3 regions of the Streptomyces sp. TLI_146 genome follow, and region 2 is predicted to be linked to each of the others. Evidence: riboswitches for the same ligand, from Rfam matches in the RefSeq annotation. Region 2 holds a riboswitch; each other region holds the start of a gene.

Region 1 (7,128 bases), 5.5 Mb from region 2:
CCGCGGCGCCTCCGGACCGGGAGGCGGTCGCGGCGGTCCTGGCAGGGCTGCTGTACCGCTGGCTGACGGTGGGCCGCGAGCGCCAACTCGCCCGCTTCGAACTCAGCCTGGAGGCGGCCCGCAACCCCGAGCTGGCGCCGGAGCTCCACCGGGCAGGACAGGGCGCGCGTGCCCGGGCCGCCGAACTCCTGGCCTCGCTCGGCACGGACCGGCCCCAGGAGGCCGCCGAACTCCTCGCGGCATGGACGGACGGACTGCTCTACGACAGGCTGGCCGGAGCCCTCGCCAGCTCCCGCCCGGCCCCGGACCTGGCCGAACTGACCGTGACCGCCCGCCGGATGATCGACGCGGCCCTCGCCGAGGCACCCTGACGCGTTCGCGCACGGTTGGCGGTGGTACGGCGACGCGTGGTGCGGCGGCCTACCGACCGACGGGGTCGGCTGGGCGGCCCCGCTCCAGGCGCGCGGCCCACAGCCCCAAACCCACCGTGGTCAGGACGCCCCACACCCCCCAGCCGAGCGACTGGCTCAACCGGTCGTCCGCCACGGCCCCGACGAAGGCGGCCGCTCCGGCGGCCGGCGCCGCGTTCGCCGCGCTCCCCCCTGGCCCTTCGGCCATCTCCCACGCCATGGACGCATGGTGACACCGGTCCCGGAGGCGGACCAGGGCACCCCCGCCATCAACGCGGACGAGTCGGAGTGCGCCCGGTCGGCTGGTGATCACGGCAATCGCGATCGTGGGTGCCTCTCACCGTTTTCCCGCCACCGTCCGCAGATACGCGCCGAAGCGGGCGATCGCCGACGGGTTGCGGGGGCTCTCGACCAGGTCGACGTAGTCGAGCGTGAAGATGCGCCGGTTCTTGACCGCGGAGACGTCCCGCAGCGGAGGGTGGGACAGGAGGAACTTCTTCTTCTCCTCCGCGCTCACCTCCCCGTAGTCGCAGACGACGATCACGTCGGGGTTGCGCTCGACGACGCTCTCCCAGCCGACCGTGGTCCACGAGTCCGCCACGTCGTGCATGACGTTGACGCCGCCGGACTCGGTGATGATCTGTTCCGGGGCGGCGTAGCGGCCGGAGGTGAAGGGCTGGTCGCGGCCACTGTCGTAGAGGAAGACGGTCGGCCGGTCGGCGCCCTTGGGAGCCTTCGCGCGTACGTCCGCGATGCGCTTCTTGAAGTCGGTGATCAGCGCGGCGGCCCGCTTCTCGACGCCGAACAGCCTGCCCAGGTTGGTCAGGTCGGCATAGAGGGCGTCCAGGGGCGGCATGATGCCGCGCGACGTCTTCGTACGGCTGTTGCGGCAGGACTCCGTGAGGATGTACGAGGGGATGCCGAGCTTGGCCAAGGCATCGGGGGTGAAGCCGCCTTCCTCGCGGAAACCGTAGTTCCAGCCCGCGAAGACGAGGTCGGCGCGGGCGTCGAGGACGTTCTCCTTGGTGAGCTGGTCCTTCGAGAGCCAACGGACCTTGTCGTAGCCGTCCTTCCACGGCACGTCGCCCAGGTCTCCCTTGTCGTCGGGCATGGCGAACCCGGCCATACGGTCCTCCAGCCCCAGGGCCAGCATGATTTCGGTGATGCCGACATCGTTGGTGACCACCCGCTCGGGGACCTTCTCGTACGTCACCTCGCGGCCGCAGTTGGTGAGGGTGACCGCCGCGGACTTCGCGTCCTCGGGCCGCTCGACCTTCGCACCGCAACCGGTGGTCACGACGAGGCAGAGGGCGACGGCGAGCAACTTGCGCATGGGCGTCCTTAGGTGGTTTTACGTGGTGGTCGTGCGCGGGTCTTACGCGCGGTGGTCTCACGCGGTGGGCGGGAGCAGGTCGAACAGGAGCTGGACGGCGCCCGTGCCGGGATGCCGTACGGGATGCGCGCGCACACCGAACGTCCGGGCGAGCAACTCCGGTTGGAGGACGTCGTGCGGAGGGCCGGAGGCGACGATCCGGCCGCCGTCGATGACATACAGGAGGTCGCAGTGGGCCGCGGCGAGGTTGAGGTCGTGCAGCGCGGCCAACACCGTCACCCCGCTGTCGCGGACGAGGGAGAGGACGTCCAACTGGTGGGCGATGTCCAGGTGGTTGGTCGGCTCGTCGAGCACGAGCACCTGCGGCTGCTGGGCGAGGGCGCGAGCGATGAGGACGCGCTGCTTCTCTCCGCCGGACAGGCTGAGCAGACCTCGGTCGGCCAGGTGGGCGACACCGGTGCGTTCCATGGCCCGCGCGCAGATCTCGCGGTCAGAGGCCGCCGTACGCCCCCGGTGCGGCAGCCGTCCCATGGCGACCGCCTCGGCCACGGTGAAGTCGAAGTCGGCGGACGACTCCTGCGGGAGCGCGGCCAGCGCCCGGGCGGCGGCCCGGGGATCCATGGCGTGCAGATCGTCGCCGTCCAGCCGGACCACTCCCCCGGTGGGCCGCAGCGCCCGGTACACACTGCGCAGCAACGTCGACTTTCCACTGCCGTTCGGGCCGACGAGTCCCACGAACGCCCCGCTGTCCACGGTGAGTCGGACGTCGTCGACCAGCCGGGTACGAGCGGCCTCGACCGTCACACCGTCGATGTCGATCCGCACGGTCAGCCACCTCCGAAGGCATAGCCGCCGCGCCGCATCAGCAGGACGAACGCGGGAACACCCACCACCGCCGTGATGACGCCCACGGGCAGCTCGGCCGGGGCGAGCAGCAGCCGGGACAGCACATCCGCCCACACCAGCAGCACCGCTCCCGCGAAAGGAGCCACGGCCAGCACCCGCCGGTGGTCCGCGCCCACCACCATGCGTACGACGTGCGGCACCATCAGCCCGACGAACCCGATGGCTCCGCTGACCGCGACGACGGTCCCGGTGACCGCCGCGGTGACGAGGAACAACTCCCGGCGCAGCCGCGACGGCGGGACACCGAGCGCGGCCGAGGTCTCGTCCCCCATGGCGAGCGCGTTGAGCGACTCCGCCCGCCACCGCAGCCACACCCACCCGGCCGCCACGGTCACCGCGGCGATCGGCACCTGCGCCCAGGTCGCTCCGCCCAGACTGCCCAGCAGCCACATCATCGCCGACCGGGCGGCCTCGCCCCGGGCCGCGCCGAACACCATGACCGTGGTGAGCGCCTCGAATCCGTACGCCAGCGCCGTACCCGTCAGGATCAGCCGCAGCGGAGTCAGCCCACGGGGCGAGCGGGCCACGGCGTACACCAGCACCATGGCCGCGAGCGCCGAGGCGAACGCCGAGACCGACAGCGCCCACACCCCGAGTCCCGCGAACGCCCCCAGCAGGATGACGGCGTTGGCGCCCACCGCGGCGCCGGAGGAGATGCCCAGGACGAACGGATCCGCCAGCGCGTTGCGGACCATCGCCTGTACGGCCACACCGACGGCCGCGAGCCCCGCCCCGACGACCGCGCCGAGCAGGACCCGCGGTAACCGGATCTCCCAGACGATGGTGTACGCGGCCGCGTCACCCGCCGACACGGTTCCGCCGGTGAGTCCGGCCCACAGGAAACGGGGCACGTCCGCCCAGCCGACCTCGGCGGCCCCGAGTCCGACACCACAGCCGAGCGACAGCACAAGCAGCAGTCCCAGGCCGAGGCTGAGCGGCAGCACGGGTATCCGGCTGGGTGCCGTACTTCGGCGCACGGTGGGGACCGTCCTTCACCTGGGCCCACCGGCTGGACGTCAAGCAGGAGACAGCCCGTACGGCCGTGCCGACCGCGCGGTCCCCTCTCGCAGTCCACGGCGAGCAGTCAACGGGTCGCAGGCCCCCCACGGGCGATCGGGCTCGCACGGCGACCGTCGGTCAGCCGTGCACACCGTTGCGGGTCAGCGCCGGGTTCTCACCGGACTTCCCCCGCGGGAGACGAATGGAGCCTAACAAACGCCGCCTTCAGTGCGTTTGCCGTCCACCGGCGCAGCCGGAACACACCGATCAGTGAGGGGACGGGGCGGCTCGCGGGTGATCCGAACGCGGCGAAAGCACGTCCGTACGAGTGGCGTCAGTACGAGTTGTGGGACAGCCAGAACGACCAGGCGCCGCAGGGGCTGCCATAGCGCTGGTTCATGTAGTTCAGGCCCCACTTGATCTGCGTGGCCGGGTTGGTCTGCCAGTCCGGGGCCACGGAGCTCATCTTCGTGCCCGGCAGCGCCTGGACGAGGCCGTAGGCACTGCCGTTGGTGGCCCGGTAGTTCCAGCTCGACTCGTTGTCCACGATGTGGCTGAAGCACTGGAACTGGGACGCCGGGACGATCTGACGGGCGATCGCCTGGACCTCGGCGACCGAGTAGGAGCTCTGGGTCTGGAGAGGGCTTCGGCCCGTCGAGCGGCTCGCGCTCTGCTTCTCCAGGTCGCGGTCCTTCGCGGCCTTCTCGGCGGCACCCTTCTTCGACTTGGCGTCGCGGGCCGCCTGCCTGCGGGCGGCTTCCTCGGCGGACTTCTTCGCCGCGGCGCTCGCCTGCGCGGACTGCGCGTCGGCCTGCAGTGTCAGGGACGCGGTCTGCACCTGGGCCTGCTGGCCGGCGGGAATGTCCGCGAAGAGGGTCGAATCCGCTGCGGTCGCCTCGACGTTGTCGTTCGAGGCGGCCGCGGGACCGCCTGCGGCAATGCCGACTACGGCGCCAACGGTGGTGACCGCGGTGGCCGACGCCACCGCGAAACCCCGGACCGAGCTCCGGCTCACACGCTTTCCTTCCAGCAGTGATGGAATGGTGCGGGTACCGGGGTACCCGGGTACGAGGGTGTCGTAGGCGGGGCCTGACTGATCCCTGACTCTGCTGGAAGGTGATACGGCGAGGCAATTGTCTGCCGCGTGTGAAACCTCACACCTCATCCGCCCCACCAGTCCTTCCAATCTGGCCCCCAAGAAGGTGCCGCGCGCTTAGGATGCTGCGCCCCGCCTCCCAGGCCGGAGTCGGCCATTCCCAAATGTCCGGATCGATGGGCTGGTCCGCCCGGCGGGCGGGGGCCCACACTGGGGACGTGATGCCAGGGGGAGAACGGCTGTACCGGGACCTGCGCGAGGTGCTGGTGCCGGGCGCCGGGGTCGAGGACACGGGGGCCGCCCTGTCCGGGGTGATCGCGCCCGTGGTCGCGCATGACGCGCTGCGGCTGGTGGTGATGAACCCGTCGCTGGGAGTGGGCGCCACCGCGCTGGGGTTCTGGCACGGGTACGGACCGGATCTCGGCCATGAGCTGATGACCATCGCCGCCCGGGGCGCCAACTACCCCCAACTGGCCCGCCTGGCACGGCAGAGTGTGCCGGTACTCGTCGCGGACCGCCGCTTCCGCGCGAGCGCGTACGACCGGCTGCTCGCCCGGTACGGGGTCGGCGAGGAGCTCTGCCTGGTCCTGCGGGACGGCCGCGGCGTGTGGGGACTGCTCGGACTGCTGCGGGCCGATGACGGCCGGCCGTTCGACATCGACGACAGGCACCGCATCGCCGACGTCGGGCCGCCGCTGATCGCCGCGGTACGCGGCTACGTGACCACCGGGCCCATCGCGCCCCCCGGGCTCGGGCTGCCGCCCGGCATGCTCGTCGTCGACGCCGAGGGCAAGGTCGCCGCGATGACACCCCAGGCCCGGCAGCGGCAGGCGATGATGGCGCAGCAGCAGGGGGCACCGGACTGGCTCATCGAATACTGCTACGCCTCCCTGTCGTTCGAGGCGCGCGAACACGCCCGCGATCCGCGCCGGCGGTACGCGAGGGTGTGCACCCCCTCGATCGTGCACGGCGAGTGGACCGCGATCGAGGCCCAGCCGCTCGGCGACGACGGCGACGTGGCGATCATCATCCAGCGTGCGACCGGCGAGCTGCTCGTCCCGGCGTTCTGCGACTGGTACGGGATCACCACCCGGGAGCAGCAGGTCGTGCGGCACCTGCAGGACGGCACGGCGCCCAAACAGATCGCCCGGCTCCTCGACCTGTCCGTGCACACGGTCAACGACCACCTCAGGGCGATCTTCCGCAAGACCGGAGCCGGCGGACGCGACGAACTCATGGCCGCCCTCACCGCGTAGAGCCGGACAGGTCTCCGACCCGGGCATGACGGACACGTCGAATGCTCGACCGCTGACCGCCGCCGCGCGAGACCGCCTCGGGTCATTCGGGGGTGCCCACGGGGCCGCTGCTAGCCTCTTGGCCATGATCGGGAAGCGCGCCAGGCCGCGGATATCCGGCTCGTCGGCGCCGAGCGGTCCGCAGCGTGCCCTCATCGCCGCGAGCTTCGTCAGTCGGGTGGGCAACGGGCTGTTCAACACCGCCGCGGTGCTCTACTTCACCCTGGTGGTGCACCTGCCCGCCGCACGGGTCGGTGTCGGCCTCACGGTCGCCGGGCTGGTCGGGCTGCTGGCCGGGATCCCGGCCGGGAACCTGGCCGACCGGTACGGGCCGCGCACGGTCTGGCTGACGGCCCTCGCGATGCAGGCCGCGACGATGGCCGCGTTCGTTCTCATCCACGACTGGGTGACGTTCACGCTCATCGCCACCCTGGACCGGCTGGCGGCGACGGCGGGCGGCGCCGCGGGCGGCGCGATCGTCGCCCGTACCGGCGGTGAACGCCCGGCCGCCTTCAGGGCGAAACTCCGCACCTTCGTCAACCTCGGCGTGGTCCTGGGCACCCTCGGCGCCGCCTTCGCCGTCTCGGCCGACACCCGCGCGGCCTACACCGCGCTCATCCTCGCCAACGCCGCCAGCTTCGCCTGCGCCGGTCTGATCGCCCTGCTCGGCGTCCCGAACTACCGGCCCCTGCCCCGGCCCGAGGAGCACCACCGCTGGGCCGTCCTGTCCGACCGGCCGTACGTGTCCTTCGTCGCGCTCTACGGCGCGATGGGCCTGCAGTACCAGACCGTCTCCCTGCTCCTGCCGATCTGGCTCTCCGCCCACACCGACGCGCCCCGCTGGACCGTGGCGGCGGTCTACGCGGTCAACAGCGGGGTGTGCGCGCTGCTCCAGAGCAGGATCGGCTCCCGGGTGGAGACACCACGCCAGGGCGGCCGGGCGTTCCGCATCGCCGGGCTGCTCTTCCTGGTCAGCTGCCCCTTGATGGCCCTGACCGCGGACGTTCCGGTCTGGGTCGCGCCAGGGCTCGCCGTCCTCGCCGTCTGCGTCCACAGTCTCGGAGAGGTATGGGAGTCCTCGGGCGGCTA
Region 2 (7,128 bases):
GCGGGTCAGGGTGATCCGCCCGGGCCCGGTGGCGTGCACGGTGAGTTCGGGGTCGGTGGGCAGCGGGCGGCCGGGCGGCGCCTTGAGGGCCGCGTCGCTCGCGTACCGTCCGGCGGCCACCGCTGCCGCGCCGACGCCGATGAGTGTGGTGACGGCCGCTGCCGTCGCTGTAGCCGGGCGCACCGTTCCAGTGTCGGCAGTGCGCGGCGGCATGGCCAGTGGGCGGGGGCCTACCGGGGCACGCCCGGGTGCGGGGGCGTCAGCGCTGCCCGTATCCCCGGAACTGTTCGGCGGCCCGGTCGAGGTCGGCGGCGGAGAGCAGGGAGGGGGTGCGGCCGGGGACGGAGGAGGCGGCGAGCCAGAGGCGGCACATCCACTCCAGTTGGGCGGTGCGGTCGTATGCCTGGGAAAGGGTGGTTCCGTAGGTGATCGTCCCGTGGTTCCGCAGGAGGCAGCCGGTGCGGCCTTCGAGGGCGCCCAGCATGTTCCGCGCCAGTTCCTCGGTCCCGTACAGCGCGTACGGCGCGACCTGGACCGGACCACCGAGCGTGGCGGTCATGTAGTGGACCGGCGGGAGCTCGGTGACCAGGGTGGAGACGGCCGTGGCGTGCACGGCGTGGGTGTGGACGACGGCCAGGGCGTCGGTGTTCCGGTATACGGCCAGGTGCATGGGCAGTTCGCTGGTGGGGCGCAGCGAGCCGGTCACCTGGTGGCCGGTGAGGTCGACGGCGACGGTGTCGTCGGGGCCGAGGCGGTCGTAGGGGACCCCGGTGGGGGTGACCAGGACCAGGTCCCCGACGCGTACGGAGACATTGCCCGAGGTGCCCACGACCAGGCCTTCCTCGGCGGTGCGGCGCGCGGTGGCGGTCAGCTCGGCCCAGGCCGCGGCGACCGCCGCTGAGTCGTTCGGCTCTCCCATGGGGGCGATCCTCGCAGGCTCCGCCCGGCGAGCGGCGGAGTGAGCAGAATCTCTTCTATAGGCGCTATGACCGGTTCACGGGGTTTGTCAGAGCCTGACCGCATCAAAAACCGGTCAGATACACCGTGACGCCCGACCCAGTTCACCTTCCGTTCATCCAAGTTACTTACGTTCGTCCAGCCACTGACGTCGAACGATTGCCTGGGTAAATGGAACACATCACGCTGCTGCTCGCCATTGTGGTCGTGACAGCTCTAGTGTTCGATTTCACGAACGGTTTCCATGACACCGCCAACGCGATGGCCACGACCATCTCGACCGGCGCCCTGAAACCCAAAGCCGCGGTCGCCATGTCCGCCGCGCTCAACCTGGTCGGCGCGTTCCTGTCGGTGGAGGTCGCCAAGACGATCTCCGGCGGGATCATCAACGAGAAGGGCATCAGAACAGAGGTCATCTTCGCGGCGCTCGTCGGCGCCATCCTCTGGAACCTGGTGACCTGGCTGCTCGGCCTGCCGTCCAGCTCGTCCCACGCCCTGTTCGGCGGTCTGATCGGCGCGGCCGTGATGTCGGCCGGCTGGTCCTCGGTGAACGGCTCGACCGTCGTCACCAAGGTGCTGCTCCCCGCCGTCGCCGCCCCGATCGTCGCGGGCGTCGCCTCGATGCTGGCCACGCGTCTGACGTACCGGATCAACCGGAATACGGACGAGAAGGCCACCGCCAAGGGCTACCGGGCCGGACAGATCGCCTCCGCCGGTCTCGTCTCGCTCGCCCACGGCACCAACGACGCGCAGAAGACGATGGGCATCATCACCCTCGCCCTGGTCACCGGCGGAGTGCTGCACCCGGGTGCCAACCCCCCGATGTGGGTCATCGTCTCGGCCGGCATGGCCATCGCCATGGGCACCTACCTCGGCGGCTGGCGCATCATCCGCACCATGGGCAAGGGCCTGACCGAGCTGGCGCCGCCGCAGGGCTTCGCCGCCCAGTCCGGTGCCGCGACCGTCATCCTGGCCTCCTCGCACCTCGGCTTCTCGCTCTCCACCACCCAGGTCTGCTCCGGCTCCGTCATGGGCGCCGGCCTCGGCCGCAAGGGCGGTGTGGTCCGCTGGTCCACCGCGACCCGCATGTTCATCGCCTGGGGCCTGACCCTGCCCGCCGCGGGTCTGGTCGGCGCCGGCGCCGAGTTCCTCACCGGCCAGGGCACCTGGGGCGTCGTCCTCGTGGCGATCCTCCTGGTCGCGGGCTCCGGCTTCATCTGGAAGCTGTCGCGCCGCCAGCCGGTCGACCACAACGACGTCACCGCCACGGCCACCCCGGCCGAGTCCCCGGCCGAGCCCGCGGGCGTCGTGACCACCGCGATCGCCGCCGTCACCCCGCCGCCCACCGTCGCCGCCGTGGCCGCCGATCTGACGGCCACCATCCCGGCGCCGGCCCCGGTGGCCCCCGCCGACCCGGCCCGCCCGGCTGCCGTCTGAACGGGCCGACCCGGCCCGCACCCCAAAGGAATCGTCATGCACATCGACTGGGCAGCTCTCGGCACCGTCTTCGGTGTCAGCCTCATCGTCACCGTCGGCCTGGTGGGCCTGTTCACCGTCGGGATCATCGGCCTCAGCAAGCAGCAGTCGGCCGCGGCCGGCAAGGGCAACGTCGCCGTCGCCCGCACCACCGCCTACCTCTGCTTCGCGCTCTGCGCGGCGGCCGTCGCGTACGGCATCAACCTGATCGTCGGCAAGTAGCGCGGCGAGCGGTACCGCACACCCCCAGAACCGCCCTCCGGCCCCGCCGGAGGGCGGTTCTCTGTGTGCCTGGGCACACTCTCCCGTCGCAGGTCAGCAGCGAGTTGACGGGCGTTCGCGGGCGTGGTGGACTGCCCGAGCCATTACGGCGGCAGAAGAGGAAGCCGGTGCGAATCCGGCGCGGTCCCGCCACTGTCATCGGGGAATCATCCCCGTGAGCCAGGAACTCTCACCGCCGGTCGACGTCGTACCAGGGCGCGGACACCCTGAGTGAGGACATACCGCCATGTGCGCCTGCCTGTTGCCGGCACCCCCCGGAAGTACCAGAGCCCTTCTCGGCGTTGCGGCGGGCTGATCCCATGCGTGCCGATCGCACTTTCGCGTACGGCGCCACCGCCGGTCTCCTCGGCGACCTCCTCCTCGGCGACCCCCGCCGAGGGCACCCGGTCGCCGCGTTCGGCCGTGCCGCGGCCGCTGTGGAGCGCGCGCTGTGGCGCGACCACCGGGGCTGGGGCGCGCTGCACACCGCCGTGTGCGCCGGAGGCGCCGCGGGCACCGCGCTGCTCGCCACGCGCGCGGTACGCAGGCGTCCCGCCGCGTCCGTCGCCCTGACCGCCGCCGCCACCTGGGCCGTCGTGGGCGGCACTTCGCTGGGCCGGGAGGCCCGGGCGATCGGCGCCGCCCTGGAGGCCGGGGACGTCGAGGCGGCCCGCGCGCGCCTGCCGCACCTGTGCGGACGCGACCCGCAGTCCCTGGACGCGCCGGGCATCGCGCGCGCGGTCGTCGAGTCCGTCGCCGAGAACACCTCGGACGCCGTGGTCGGCGCGCTGGTGTGGGGGGCGCTCGCGGGGGTGCCGGGCCTGGTCGCCTTCCGCGCGGTCAACACGCTGGACGCGATGGTCGGCCACCGCTCGCCGCGCCATCTGCGGTACGGGTGGGCCTCGGCGCGCCTGGACGACGTGGCGGGCTGGCCGGGCGCCCGGCTCACCGCCGCACTCGCGGTGGCGGCCGGAGGCGCTCCGCGTCGCGCCACGCGCGCGTGGCGCGACGACGCCCGCAAGCACCCGAGCCCCAACGCGGGCCCCGTGGAGGCGTCGTTCGCGGGCGCGCTCGGAGTACGGCTGGGCGGCACCCTCTCGTACGGCGGCCGCGTGGAGCACCGGCCCGTCCTGAACGGGGGCGGCCGGGCGGTGGAGGTCGCGGACATCGAGCGGGCGGTGCGGCTGTCGCGCCGGGTGGGCTGGCTGGCGCTTGGCGCGGCGATCGCGGTGAGGAAGGTACGGACATGAGCGGCGGACTGCTGGTCGCGGGCACCACGTCGGACGCCGGGAAGAGCGTCGTCACCGCCGGGATCTGCCGGTGGCTGGTGCGCCAGGGCGTGAAGGTCGCGCCGTTCAAGGGACAGAACATGTCCCTCAACTCGTTCGTCACGCGCGAGGGCGCCGAGATCGGGCGGGCGCAGGCGATGCAGGCGCAGGCGGCGCGCGTCGAGCCGTCCGCGCTGATGAACCCCGTGCTGCTCAAGCCGGGGAGCGACCGGTCGAGCCAGGTCGTACTCATGGGCAAGCCGGTGGGCGAACTGAGCGCCAGCGGCTACCACGGCGGGCGCCAGGAGGCGCTTCTCGGCACCGTCGTGGACTGCCTGGAGCGGCTGCGGGGCACATATGACGCCGTGATCTGCGAGGGGGCGGGCAGTCCGGCCGAGATCAATCTGCGGCGTACCGACATCGTCAACATGGGCATCGCGCGCGCCGCGAAGCTGCCGGTGGTGGTGGTCGGCGACATCGACCGGGGCGGGGTGTTCGCCTCGTTCTTCGGTACGACGGCGCTGCTGAGCCCCGAGGACCAGGCGCTGGTCGCCGGGTACATCGTCAACAAGTTCCGCGGCGACGTCTCGCTGCTCGAACCCGGCATCGACATGCTGCGCGGTCTCACCGGTCGTCATACGTACGGGATCCTGCCGTACGCGCACGGGCTCGGCATCGACGAGGAGGACGGCCTGCGGGTGTCGTTGCGCGGCGCCGTGCGCGAGTCCGTGGTGGCGCCGCCGGTCGGCGAGGACGTGCTGCGGGTCGCGGTCTGCGCCGTCCCGCTGATGTCCAACTTCACCGACGTGGACGCCCTCGCCGCCGAACCGGGCGTGATCGTACGGTTCGTGGACCGGCCCGAGGAGCTGGCCGACGCGGATCTGGTCGTGGTGCCGGGAACCCGGGGCACGGTCCGGGCGTTGGAATGGCTGAGGGAACGGGGGCTGGCGCGGGAGCTGGCGCGCAGGGCGGCCGAAGGGCGTCCGGTGCTGGGGATCTGCGGCGGGTTCCAGGTGCTCGGAGAGCACATCGAGGACGAGGTCGAGTCACGGGCGGGTTCCGTGACGGGGCTCGGACTGCTGCCCGTACGGGTGCGGTTCGCGCCCGCGAAGACACTTGCACGGCCGACCGGCGAGGCGCTGGGCGAGTCCGTGGAGGGATACGAGATCCACCACGGCGTCGCCGAAGTGCTGGGCGGGGAAGCCTTCTTGGACGGATGCCGGGTCGGTGCGGTCTGGGGGACGCACTGGCACGGGTCACTTGAGAGCGACGGATTCAGACGACGGTTCCTGGAGACGGTCGCGAGCGCCGCAGGACGGCGTTTCGTGCCCGCCCCGGACACGTCGTTCGGCGCGCTGCGCGAAGAGCAGCTGGACCGCCTCGGCGACCTCATCGAAGAACACGCGGACACGGACGCGCTCATGCGGCTCATCGAGCAGGGCGCGCCCGCAGGACTTCCCTTCATCGCACCTGGAGCACCCGCATGAGCACTGTGCTGTTGTTGTCGACCGCCGACACGGATCTGCTGGCGGCCCGGGCCTCCGGGGCGCCCTTCCGGATCGGCAACCCGACCCGTATCGACGTGGCCGAGGAGCTGCCCGCGCTGATCGAGGGCGCGTCCGTGGCCGTCGTGCGCCTGCTCGGCGGCAAGCGCGCCTGGGAGGACGGGCTCGCCGCGCTGAAGGCGTCCGGCATCCCGACGGTGCTGCTCGGCGGCGAGTCCGTGCCGGACGCGGAGCTGATGGCCGAGTCCTCGGTCCCGGCCGGTGTGGTCGCCGAGGCCCTGCGCTATCTGGTCGAGGGCGGCCCCGGCAACCTCGTGGAGCTGTCCCGGTTCCTCTCCGACACCGTGCTCCTGACCGGCGTGGGCTTCGCCGAGCCGGAGAAGATGCCCGAGTGGGGCGTGCACGGCACGCGCGCGTACGTGGAGGGCCGCCCCACGGTGGGCGTGCTCTTCTACCGCGCCCACGAGCTCTCCGGCAACACCTCCTTCGTCGACGTCCTCTGCGACCGCATCGAGGCCCAGGGCGCCAACGCCCTCCCGGTGTACGTGGGTTCGCTGCGCGGCGCCGAGCCCGCGCTCTACGAGACGCTGGGCCGGGCGGACGCGCTCATCGCGACGGTCCTGGCGGCGGGCGGCACCACCGCGTCACAGGCCAGCGCGGGCGGCGACGAGGAGGCGTGGGACATCGGCGCCCTGGCCGACCTCAACGTCCCCGTGCTCCAGGGGCTCTGCCTCACCTCGTCCAAGGCGGTGTGGGAGGCCTCGGACGCGGCCCTCTCCCCCATGGACGCGGCGATGCAGGTCGCCATCCCCGAGTTCGACGGCCGGCTGATCACCGTCCCGTTCTCCTTCAAGGAGCAGGGCCCGGACGACGTGCCGGTCTACGTCGCCGACCCCGAGCGGGCCTCCCGGGTCGCCGGGATCGCGGTGCGCCACGCCCGCCTCAAGCACAAGCCGAACGCGGAGAAGAAGCTGGCCCTGGTCTTCACGGCCTACCCGACCAAGCACTCCCGCGTCGGCAACGCGGTGGGCCTGGACACGCCCGCCTCGGCCGTGCGGGTCCTGGACGCCCTGCGCGACGCCGGTTACGTAGTGGAGGGCCACCCGGACAACGGCGACGAGCTGATCCACCGCCTGATCAACGCGGGCGGCCACGACGTGGAGTGGCTCACGGAGGAGCAGCTGGCCGCCGCACCCGCGCGCGTGCCGCTCGCCGACTACCGCGCCTGGTTCGAGAAGCTGGAGCCCGAGCTGCGCGACGGCATGCTGGAGCACTGGGGCGAGCCGCCGGGCCAGCTGTACGTGGACGGGGACGAGATCGTGCTCGCCTCCCTCCAGTTCGGCAACGTCGTCGTGATGATCCAGCCGCCGCGCGGCTTCGGCGAGAACCCCATCGCGATCTACCACGACCCGGACATGCCGCCGTCGCACCACTACATGGCGGCCTACCGCTGGCTGGAAAACAGCTTCGGCGCCGACGCCATCGTCCACATGGGCAAGCACGGCACCATGGAGTGGCTGCCCGGCAAGGGCCTGGGCCTGTCCTCCGGCTGCGGCCCGGACGCGGTCCTGGGCGATCTGCCGCTGGTCTACCCGTTCATCGTCAACGACCCGGGCGAGGGCACCCAGGCCAAGCGACGCGGCCACGCCACGGTCGTGGAC
Region 3 (7,128 bases), 550 kb from region 2:
AACTGATCGCGCCCGCGCGGCGGAGCCGCAAATGTCACAGCCCCGCGCTCCTTAAGTGCCGCTGCGCGGCAATCCCCTGGGCGCCCCGAAGGGGCGCTTCCAGGGGCGCGGGGAACTGCGCGACCAGCCACCGACGGCCCGCAGACAAACGACGGCTCACTCCTCGGGAGGAAAGACCGGCTCGCCGGACTCAAGCAGGCTGATGCTGATGGCCTCCACCGGGCACCCCTCGGCCGCGGCGAGGACAAGTTCATCGGCGTCGATGTCGGCGGCCCGCGGCCGGGACTGCCGGGCCGTGTCCAGCCCGAACCCCTCCGGCGCGGTGTTCACGCACATCCCCGACCCGATGCACACGCTCCGGTCCACCTCGACGTGCCAGCGGTCCCCCATCACGCCTCGCCCCCGTACCCGGCGGGCAGATGGATCATCTTGTGCTCCAGGTACTCGCTGAGCCCCTCGGGCCCGAACTCCCGCCCCAGACCGGAGTTCTTGTAGCCGCCGAACGGGCCGAACATGTCCAGGCTGAAGGTGTTCACGTTGAACGTGCCGGTGCGCACCCGCCGGGCGAAGTCGATGCCGTGCTCGACGTCGCCGGTCCACACGCTGCCGCTGAGCCCGTACTCGGAGTCGTTCGCGATCGCCAGCGCCTCGGCCTCGTCCGCGTACGGCAGGAGGCAGATCACCGGCCCGAAGATCTCCTCGCGGGCGATCCGCATGGAGTTGTCGACGGCGCCGAACAGCGTCGGCTCGACGTACCAGCCCCGGTCCCGCCCCGGCGGACGGCCGCCGCCCGCAAGGATCTTGGCACCCTCCTCCTGGCCGATCCGGATGTAGTCGAGCGAGCGCTGCTGCTGCCGTTTGGCGACCAGCGGGCCGACCTGGGTCGCCGGGTCGAGCGGGTCGCCGACGACCAGCTGCCCGGCGGCGGCCGCGAACGCCTCCGCGAACTCGTCGTAACGGCTCGCGGGCGCCAGGATCCGGGTCTGGGCGACGCACGCCTGCCCGTTGTTCATCCACGCGGCCGGTACGACTCCGGCGACCGTCGACGCCAGGTCGGCGTCGGGCAGCACGACGGCGGCGGACTTGCCGCCCAGCTCCAGGGTGACCCGGGTGAGGTTGCGCGCGGCGACCTCCATCACGCGCCGCCCGGCCGCCACCGACCCGGTGAACGACACCTTGTCCACATCCGGGTGCCCGACCAGGTACTCGCTGACCTCCCGGTCGGCGGGCAGGATCGAGAGCACGCCCTCCGGCAGCCCGGCCTCGCGGGCGATGTCGCCGAGTATGTACGCGTCGAGGGGCGTCTCCGGGGACGGCTTGAGCACCACCGAGCACCCGGCGAGCAGCGCGGGCGCGAGCTTGGCGGCGGCCACGAACTGCGGGACGTTCCACGGGACGACGGCCGCCACCACCCCGACCGGCTCGCGCCGCACCAGGATCGGCCCGAGGACCCCGGCGCGCCGCTCCTCGTACGGGAAGTCGCGCGCGACGGTGATGGCCGCGTCCCAGACCATCATCGCGCCGAGGGCCTGGGCGAGGACGCTCCAGGAGTACGGGGAGCCGTTCTGCGAGCTGATGGAGCGGGCGATCTCCTCGTGGCGCAGGGCGATCGCGTCCTTGATACGGGTGACGACCTCGATGCGGTCGGCGAGCGGCAGCCGTGGCCAGGGCCCCTCGTCGAAGGCCCGGCGGGCGGTGGCGACGGCGTGGTCGACGTCGGCCCGGGAGGCGTGCGGCACCCGGCCGATGACCTGTTCGGTGTGGGGCGAGACGACGTCGATGACGTCGGTTCCGCGGGGGTCGGTGAGTTCCCCGCCGATGTAGAGCCGGGTGTGCTCGATGAGATCGCTGGTCATGGCGTGGCGCCTCCCGCTGCGGTCCATTTTCTGACGGCATTTCAGATCTGCCAGAACTGATACCAGTTCCCCTATGAGGAGTCCACGGACGGGAGACCTCTTGAGGCCCGGACTGAAACACGTTCTACTGTGACCTGTCGGTGCCCACCGGGGCGGTCGGAGACGAGGCTGATCCATGACGCAGATGGCACGGGGGACGCGGGTGGCCGACCACGGCGGGGGCGTCCACTCGATCGAGGTGCCCATCCCGGACAACCCGCTCGGCCACACGCTGGTGTACGTGGTCGACACCGGCCGGGGCCCGGTCCTGGTCGACACGGGGTGGGACGACCCGGCGTCCTGGGACACGCTGACGGACGGCCTGCGGCGGCTCGGCACCGAGGTCGCGGACATCCACGGGGTGGTGCTCACCCACCACCACCCCGACCACCACGGGCTCTCCGGCCGGGTGCGGGAGGCGTCCGGGGCGTGGCTCGCGATGCACGCGGCGGACACGGCGGTGGTCCGGCGCACCCGGGAGGCGGAGCCGGGGGCCTGGCTGTCCTATCTCGTGGAGAAGCTGACGGCGGTGGGGGCGCCGGAGGACCACCTCGCGCCGCTGCGGGCGGCACGGGCGCGGGGTTCCGCCCGGTCGCTGCCGGGCCTGCGGGCGGCTCTGCCCGACCGGGAGATCGTCCCCGGCGACCTGCTGCCGCTGCCGGGCCGCCGGCTGCGGGCGATCTGGACGCCCGGTCACACGCCGGGCCACGTCTGCCTCCACCTGGAGGAGCGGCACCCCTCGGACCGCCCGGGTCACGGCCGCCTGTTCTCGGGCGACCACCTGTTGCCCGGGATCACTCCGCACATCGGGCTGTACGAGGACCCCGACGACGCGACGGTGACCGATCCCCTCGGCGACTACGTGTCCTCCCTTGAGCGGGTGGGCCGCCTGGGGGTGGCGGAGGTGCTCCCCGCCCACCAGCACACGTTCACGGACGCGGCCGGGCGGGTCCGTACGCTCCTCGCCCACCACGAGTCCCGCCTGGCGGACCTGCTCTCCCTGCTGGCGGCCGAGCCCCTCACCCCCTGGCAGCTGGCGGTCCGGATGGAGTGGAACCGCCCCTGGTCGCAGATCCCCTACGGCTCGCGCAACATCGCGGTGTCGGAGGCGGAGGCGCATGTACGGCGACTGGTGAAGCTGGGGCGGGCGGAGGGGGTACCGGGCCCGCCGCTGGCGTACCGGGCGGTTTAGCCCCCGCCCCGCCCCTTCCCGGGGCTGCGCCCCGGACCCCGGCACCCAGGGGATCGCCGCGCAGCGGCACTCAAGGGGCGCGGGGAACTGCGCGAGCAACCCAGCACGGTCCGCAGACGAAGCACCCGGCCGCCCGCCCAGGGCTTTCGGGAAGGGGTGGGGTGGGGGATCACGCCCGCCGCAGGCGGAAGCTACAGTGAACCCGTCGTCCATGCCCGTACGGGGGAAAGCCGGTGCGAATCCGGCGCTGACCCGCAACCGTGAATATGTCGTCGCCCGCCCGGCGCGACAAGCCGGACCACCCCGACGGACATGACCGGCTCAGCGGTCACCGGCAAGCACGCCGATGACCGGCCCCGTCGAGGTACACGGAGCCACGAGCCGGCGTGCCCCCGCGCCCGCCGCGCCGTCCGGCCCCCGCAGGAGAGGCACCGCCCGCCATGACCGTACGCCGCTGCGCCGCAGCGCTCGCCGTCGCCACCGTCGCCCTCGGCGCTGCCGCCCCGGCCGCCCTCGCCGACGGCACGGCGCCGTCCTCCCCCGCCAAGACCCTCCCGCAGGGGCTGTACGGGACGAAGGACCCCGCGTTCGACGGCGTCTGGCGGCAGTCGCTCGCCCTGCTCGCCCAGAGCACGGTCGGCGTGAAGCCCGCCGCGCAGGCGGTGACGTGGCTGACGGGTCAGCAGTGCGACACCGGCGGCTTCTCCTCGTACCGTGCCGACGCCGCCAAGCCGTGCGACGCCAAGACGGTGCTCGACACCAACGCCACCGCCGCCGCGGTCCAGGCCCTCGTCGCCCTCGGCGACCACACCGACGCCGTGACGAAGGGCGTCTCCTGGCTGAAGACCGTGCAGAACCCCGACGGTGGCTGGCCCTACAACCCCGGCGGCAAGAGCGACGCCAACTCCACCTCGGTCGTGATCGGCGCCCTCGCCGCCGCCGGTGAGAAGCCCGCCGACGCCAAGTCCGCCGTCAAGGACGGCCAGGGCGGCAAGTCGCCGCTGGACGCGCTGCTCACGTTCGCGATGCCGTGCGACAGCACGCCCGGCTCGGGCGCGTTCGCCTACCAGCCGGACCTGAAGACCTCGAAGCTGTACGCGAACGCCGACGCCAGCGCCGCCGCCGTGACCGCCTCGTACGGCAAGGGCCTCGCCGCCACCGCCGGGCACTCCGACGCCAAGGGCACCACCTGCGAGAAGGCGACCACGCCGGAGCAGGCCGCGCACAACGGCGCCGCGTACCTGGCCCGCACCATGGCCAAGTCGGGCCACCTCAACTCGATGATGCCGGGCGCCGAGAACCAGCCCGACTACGGCAACACCGCCGACGCCGTCGTGGCCCTCGCCGCCGACGGCCAGGAGGCCCAGGCCAAGGCGTCCCTCCAGTGGCTGGAGAAGAACGCGTCCGGCTGGGCCAAGGAGAACGGCCCGGCCGCGTACGCCCAGCTCGTCCTCGCCGCGAACGCCACCGGCGCCGACCCGAGGAAGTTCGGCGGCACGGACCTGGTGTCCCAGCTGAACGCCACGGGCCCGACCCCGGCGGGCACGCAGGCGGCCGACCAGACCAAGCAGGCCAAGTCCGACGAGAAGAAGGACGACTCCTCCAGCACGTCGGTGTGGTGGATCGTCGGCGTGTTCTTCGTGGCGAGCGTGGGCGTCGGCTTCCTCGTCAGCGCGCGCAAGAAGAACGCACAGAAGTGATGTCCGGGCACCGCCTCACGGCCGTGACCGGCCTCGCCCTCGCGCTGACGCTCGGCGCGGGGGCGGTGGCGGTGCCCGCACAGGCGTCGGGCTACCGCTACTGGTCGTTCTGGGAGCGCCAGGGCACGACCTGGACGTACGCCACGCAGGGCCCGGCCACCGCGCACCCCTCCGACGGCGACGTCCAGGGCTTCCGCTTCGCGGTCAGCGCGGACTCCAAGGACGCGGCGACCCCGCGCTCGGCGCCGACGTTCGCGCAGGTGTGCGCGTCGACACCGGCGAAGCCGGGCCGCAAGCGGGTCGCCCTCGCGCTCGACTTCGGCACCCCGCAGGACGCGCCGGGCGGCGAGACGCCCCCGGCACCGCGTACGGCGTGCGCGCAGGTCCCCGAGGACGCGACGACGGCGGACGCCCTGGCCGCGGTGGCCAAGCCGCTCCGCTACAACAGCGCGGCCCTGCTGTGCGCGATCGCGGGCTACCCGCACACGGGTTGCGGCGAACAGGTGTCGACGAAGAAGCCGGACACGCGGCCCAGCACCGCCGCTCCGGAGAAGTCCTCGGACTCCGGCCCGTCCCTGGGCCTGCTGGCGGGCATCGCGGCAGTCCTGGCCCTGGCAGCAGCAGCGATCTGGCAATCCCGCCGCCGCCGCGACTGACCGGCCGGAACCATCGGATGCCCAGGAACGACGACACCCGGCAGCCAGGTCCGGCGAGCAAGCCCGACGGGGAACCCACCGACTCCCCGCAGCCGCCGACGGCGAAGGCGCCCCACAAGAAGACCCGCACCGGCGAACGGACCGTCACAGGTGGAGCGGGTGGGTACGACAACCCGGCCGGAGGCCGGGTGCACCCACGACGGCCCGCGGCCGACGAACACCGCACCCCACGCCCCGCGCCCAAGCGGCACCGCACCCCACCCCCCGCGGCGAAGCGGCACCGCACCCCCTACACCACCCGCTCCAACGCCCTGCACCCCGGCGCCTGGTGGCTGTGGGCCATAGGGCTGGCCACGGCCGCTTCCCGCACCACCAACCCCCTCCTCCTCGCCCTGCTCGTGGCCGTCGCCGGCTACGTCGTCGCGGCGAGGCGTACGGACGCGCCGTGGGCCCGCTCGTACACCGCCTTCGTCAAGCTCGGCCTCGCCGTCGTCGCCATCCGCCTCGTCTTCAACGTGGCCCTCGGCTCGCCGATCCCCGGCACCCACACCCTCCTCACGCTCCCCGAGGCCCCCCTCCCCGACTGGGCGAAGGGCATCCGCATCGGCGGCCGCGTCACCGCCGAGGGCATGCTCTTCGCCCTCTACGACGGCGCCCGACTCGCCGCGCTCCTCATCTGCGTCGGCGCCGCGAACGCCCTCGCCAACCCGGCCCGCCTCCTCAAGTCCCTCCCGGGCGCCCTGTACGAGGCGGGCGTCGCCGTCGTCGTCGCGATGACGTTCGCGCCGAACATGGTCGCCGACGTCGCCCGGCTGAGGACCGTCCGCCGACTGCGCGGCCGCCCCACCGGCGGCATCAAGGCGATCCTCCAGATCGGCCTGCCGGTCCTGGAGGGCGCCCTGGAACGCTCGGTCGCCGTCGCCGCCTCCATGGACGCCCGCGGCTACGGCCGCACCGCGCACGTACCGCCCGCCGTCCGCCACACCACCACCGTCCTCACCCTCGGCGGACTACTCGGCGTCTGCGCCGGTACGTACGGACTCCTCGCCGCCGAAGGCGCCCGCTACGGCCTGCCCGTCCTGCTCACCGGCCTCGCCGCCGCCCTCGCGGGCCTGCGCCTGGGCGGCCGCCGCTCGGTCCGCACCCGCTACCGCCCCGACCGCTGGGGCACCCGCGCCTGGCTGGTGGCCGGTTCCGGCGCGGCGGTGGCGGCCGCGATGATCTGGGCGGGCACGTACGCACCGGACGCCCTGCACCCGGGCGTCGTCCCGCTCACCGCCCCCGAGCTCCCCCTCTGGCCCGCCCTGGCCACGCTCGTGGGCCTGCTCCCGGCCTTCGTGACCCCCGCACCTCAGACACCCCGGACACCCCGGACACCCCAGGAGTCGAAATGATCCACTTCGAAGAGGTGTCGGTCACGTACGAGGGCCACGAGGCCCCCACCGTCCAGCAGGTCCACCTCACCGTCCCCGAGGGCGAGTTGGTCCTGCTCATCGGCCCCTCGGGGGTCGGCAAGTCGACACTCCTCGGTACGGTCTCGGGCCTGGTCCCCCACTTCACCGGCGGCACCCTGCGCGGCCGTGTGACGGTCGACGGCCGCGACACCCGTACCCACAAACCGCGCGAACTCGCCGACCTGGTCGGCACGGTGGGCCAGGACCCGCTCGCCCACTTCGTCACCGACA

The links. A riboswitch is a leader RNA that binds a small molecule or an ion and turns the genes downstream of it on or off. The one in region 2 is predicted to bind cobalamin.
Region 1: it holds a riboswitch for cobalamin, as region 2 does, so the genes downstream of both, BX283_RS36545 (iron ABC transporter permease) here and BX283_RS12610 (cobalamin biosynthesis protein) in region 2, are expected to answer to the same signal.
Region 3: it holds a riboswitch for cobalamin, as region 2 does, so the genes downstream of both, BX283_RS15010 (prenyltransferase/squalene oxidase repeat-containing protein) here and BX283_RS12610 (cobalamin biosynthesis protein) in region 2, are expected to answer to the same signal.

Annotation. Positions count from the first base shown of each region.
Region 1 is NZ_PJMX01000001.1:8,214,346-8,221,473, reverse strand. It holds gene BX283_RS36565 (TetR/AcrR family transcriptional regulator) at 1-371, shown strand, start outside; gene BX283_RS36560 (hypothetical protein) at 421-630, opposite strand; gene BX283_RS36555 (ABC transporter substrate-binding protein) at 748-1,743, opposite strand; gene BX283_RS36550 (ABC transporter ATP-binding protein) at 1,801-2,568, opposite strand; gene BX283_RS36545 (iron ABC transporter permease) at 2,571-3,626, opposite strand; cobalamin riboswitch at 3,736-3,871, opposite strand; gene BX283_RS36540 (transglycosylase SLT domain-containing protein) at 3,983-4,663, opposite strand; gene BX283_RS41885 (helix-turn-helix transcriptional regulator) at 4,966-6,000, shown strand; gene BX283_RS36530 (MFS transporter) at 6,125-7,128, shown strand, end outside.
Region 2 is NZ_PJMX01000001.1:2,745,581-2,752,708, forward strand. It holds gene BX283_RS12590 (alpha/beta hydrolase) at 1-183, opposite strand, end outside; gene BX283_RS12595 (class II aldolase/adducin family protein) at 260-919, opposite strand; gene BX283_RS12600 (inorganic phosphate transporter) at 1,129-2,394, shown strand; gene BX283_RS12605 (hypothetical protein) at 2,431-2,655, shown strand; cobalamin riboswitch at 2,766-2,907, shown strand; gene BX283_RS12610 (cobalamin biosynthesis protein) at 3,015-3,944, shown strand; gene BX283_RS12615 (cobyric acid synthase) at 3,941-5,449, shown strand; gene cobN (cobaltochelatase subunit CobN) at 5,446-7,128, shown strand, end outside.
Region 3 is NZ_PJMX01000001.1:3,299,273-3,306,400, forward strand. It holds gene BX283_RS14995 (ferredoxin) at 157-390, opposite strand; gene BX283_RS15000 (aldehyde dehydrogenase) at 390-1,856, opposite strand; gene BX283_RS15005 (MBL fold metallo-hydrolase) at 2,032-3,087, shown strand; cobalamin riboswitch at 3,275-3,412, shown strand; gene BX283_RS15010 (prenyltransferase/squalene oxidase repeat-containing protein) at 3,528-4,787, shown strand; gene BX283_RS15015 (SCO2322 family protein) at 4,787-5,443, shown strand; gene BX283_RS15020 (energy-coupling factor transporter transmembrane component T) at 5,461-6,837, shown strand; gene BX283_RS15025 (ABC transporter ATP-binding protein) at 6,834-7,128, shown strand, end outside.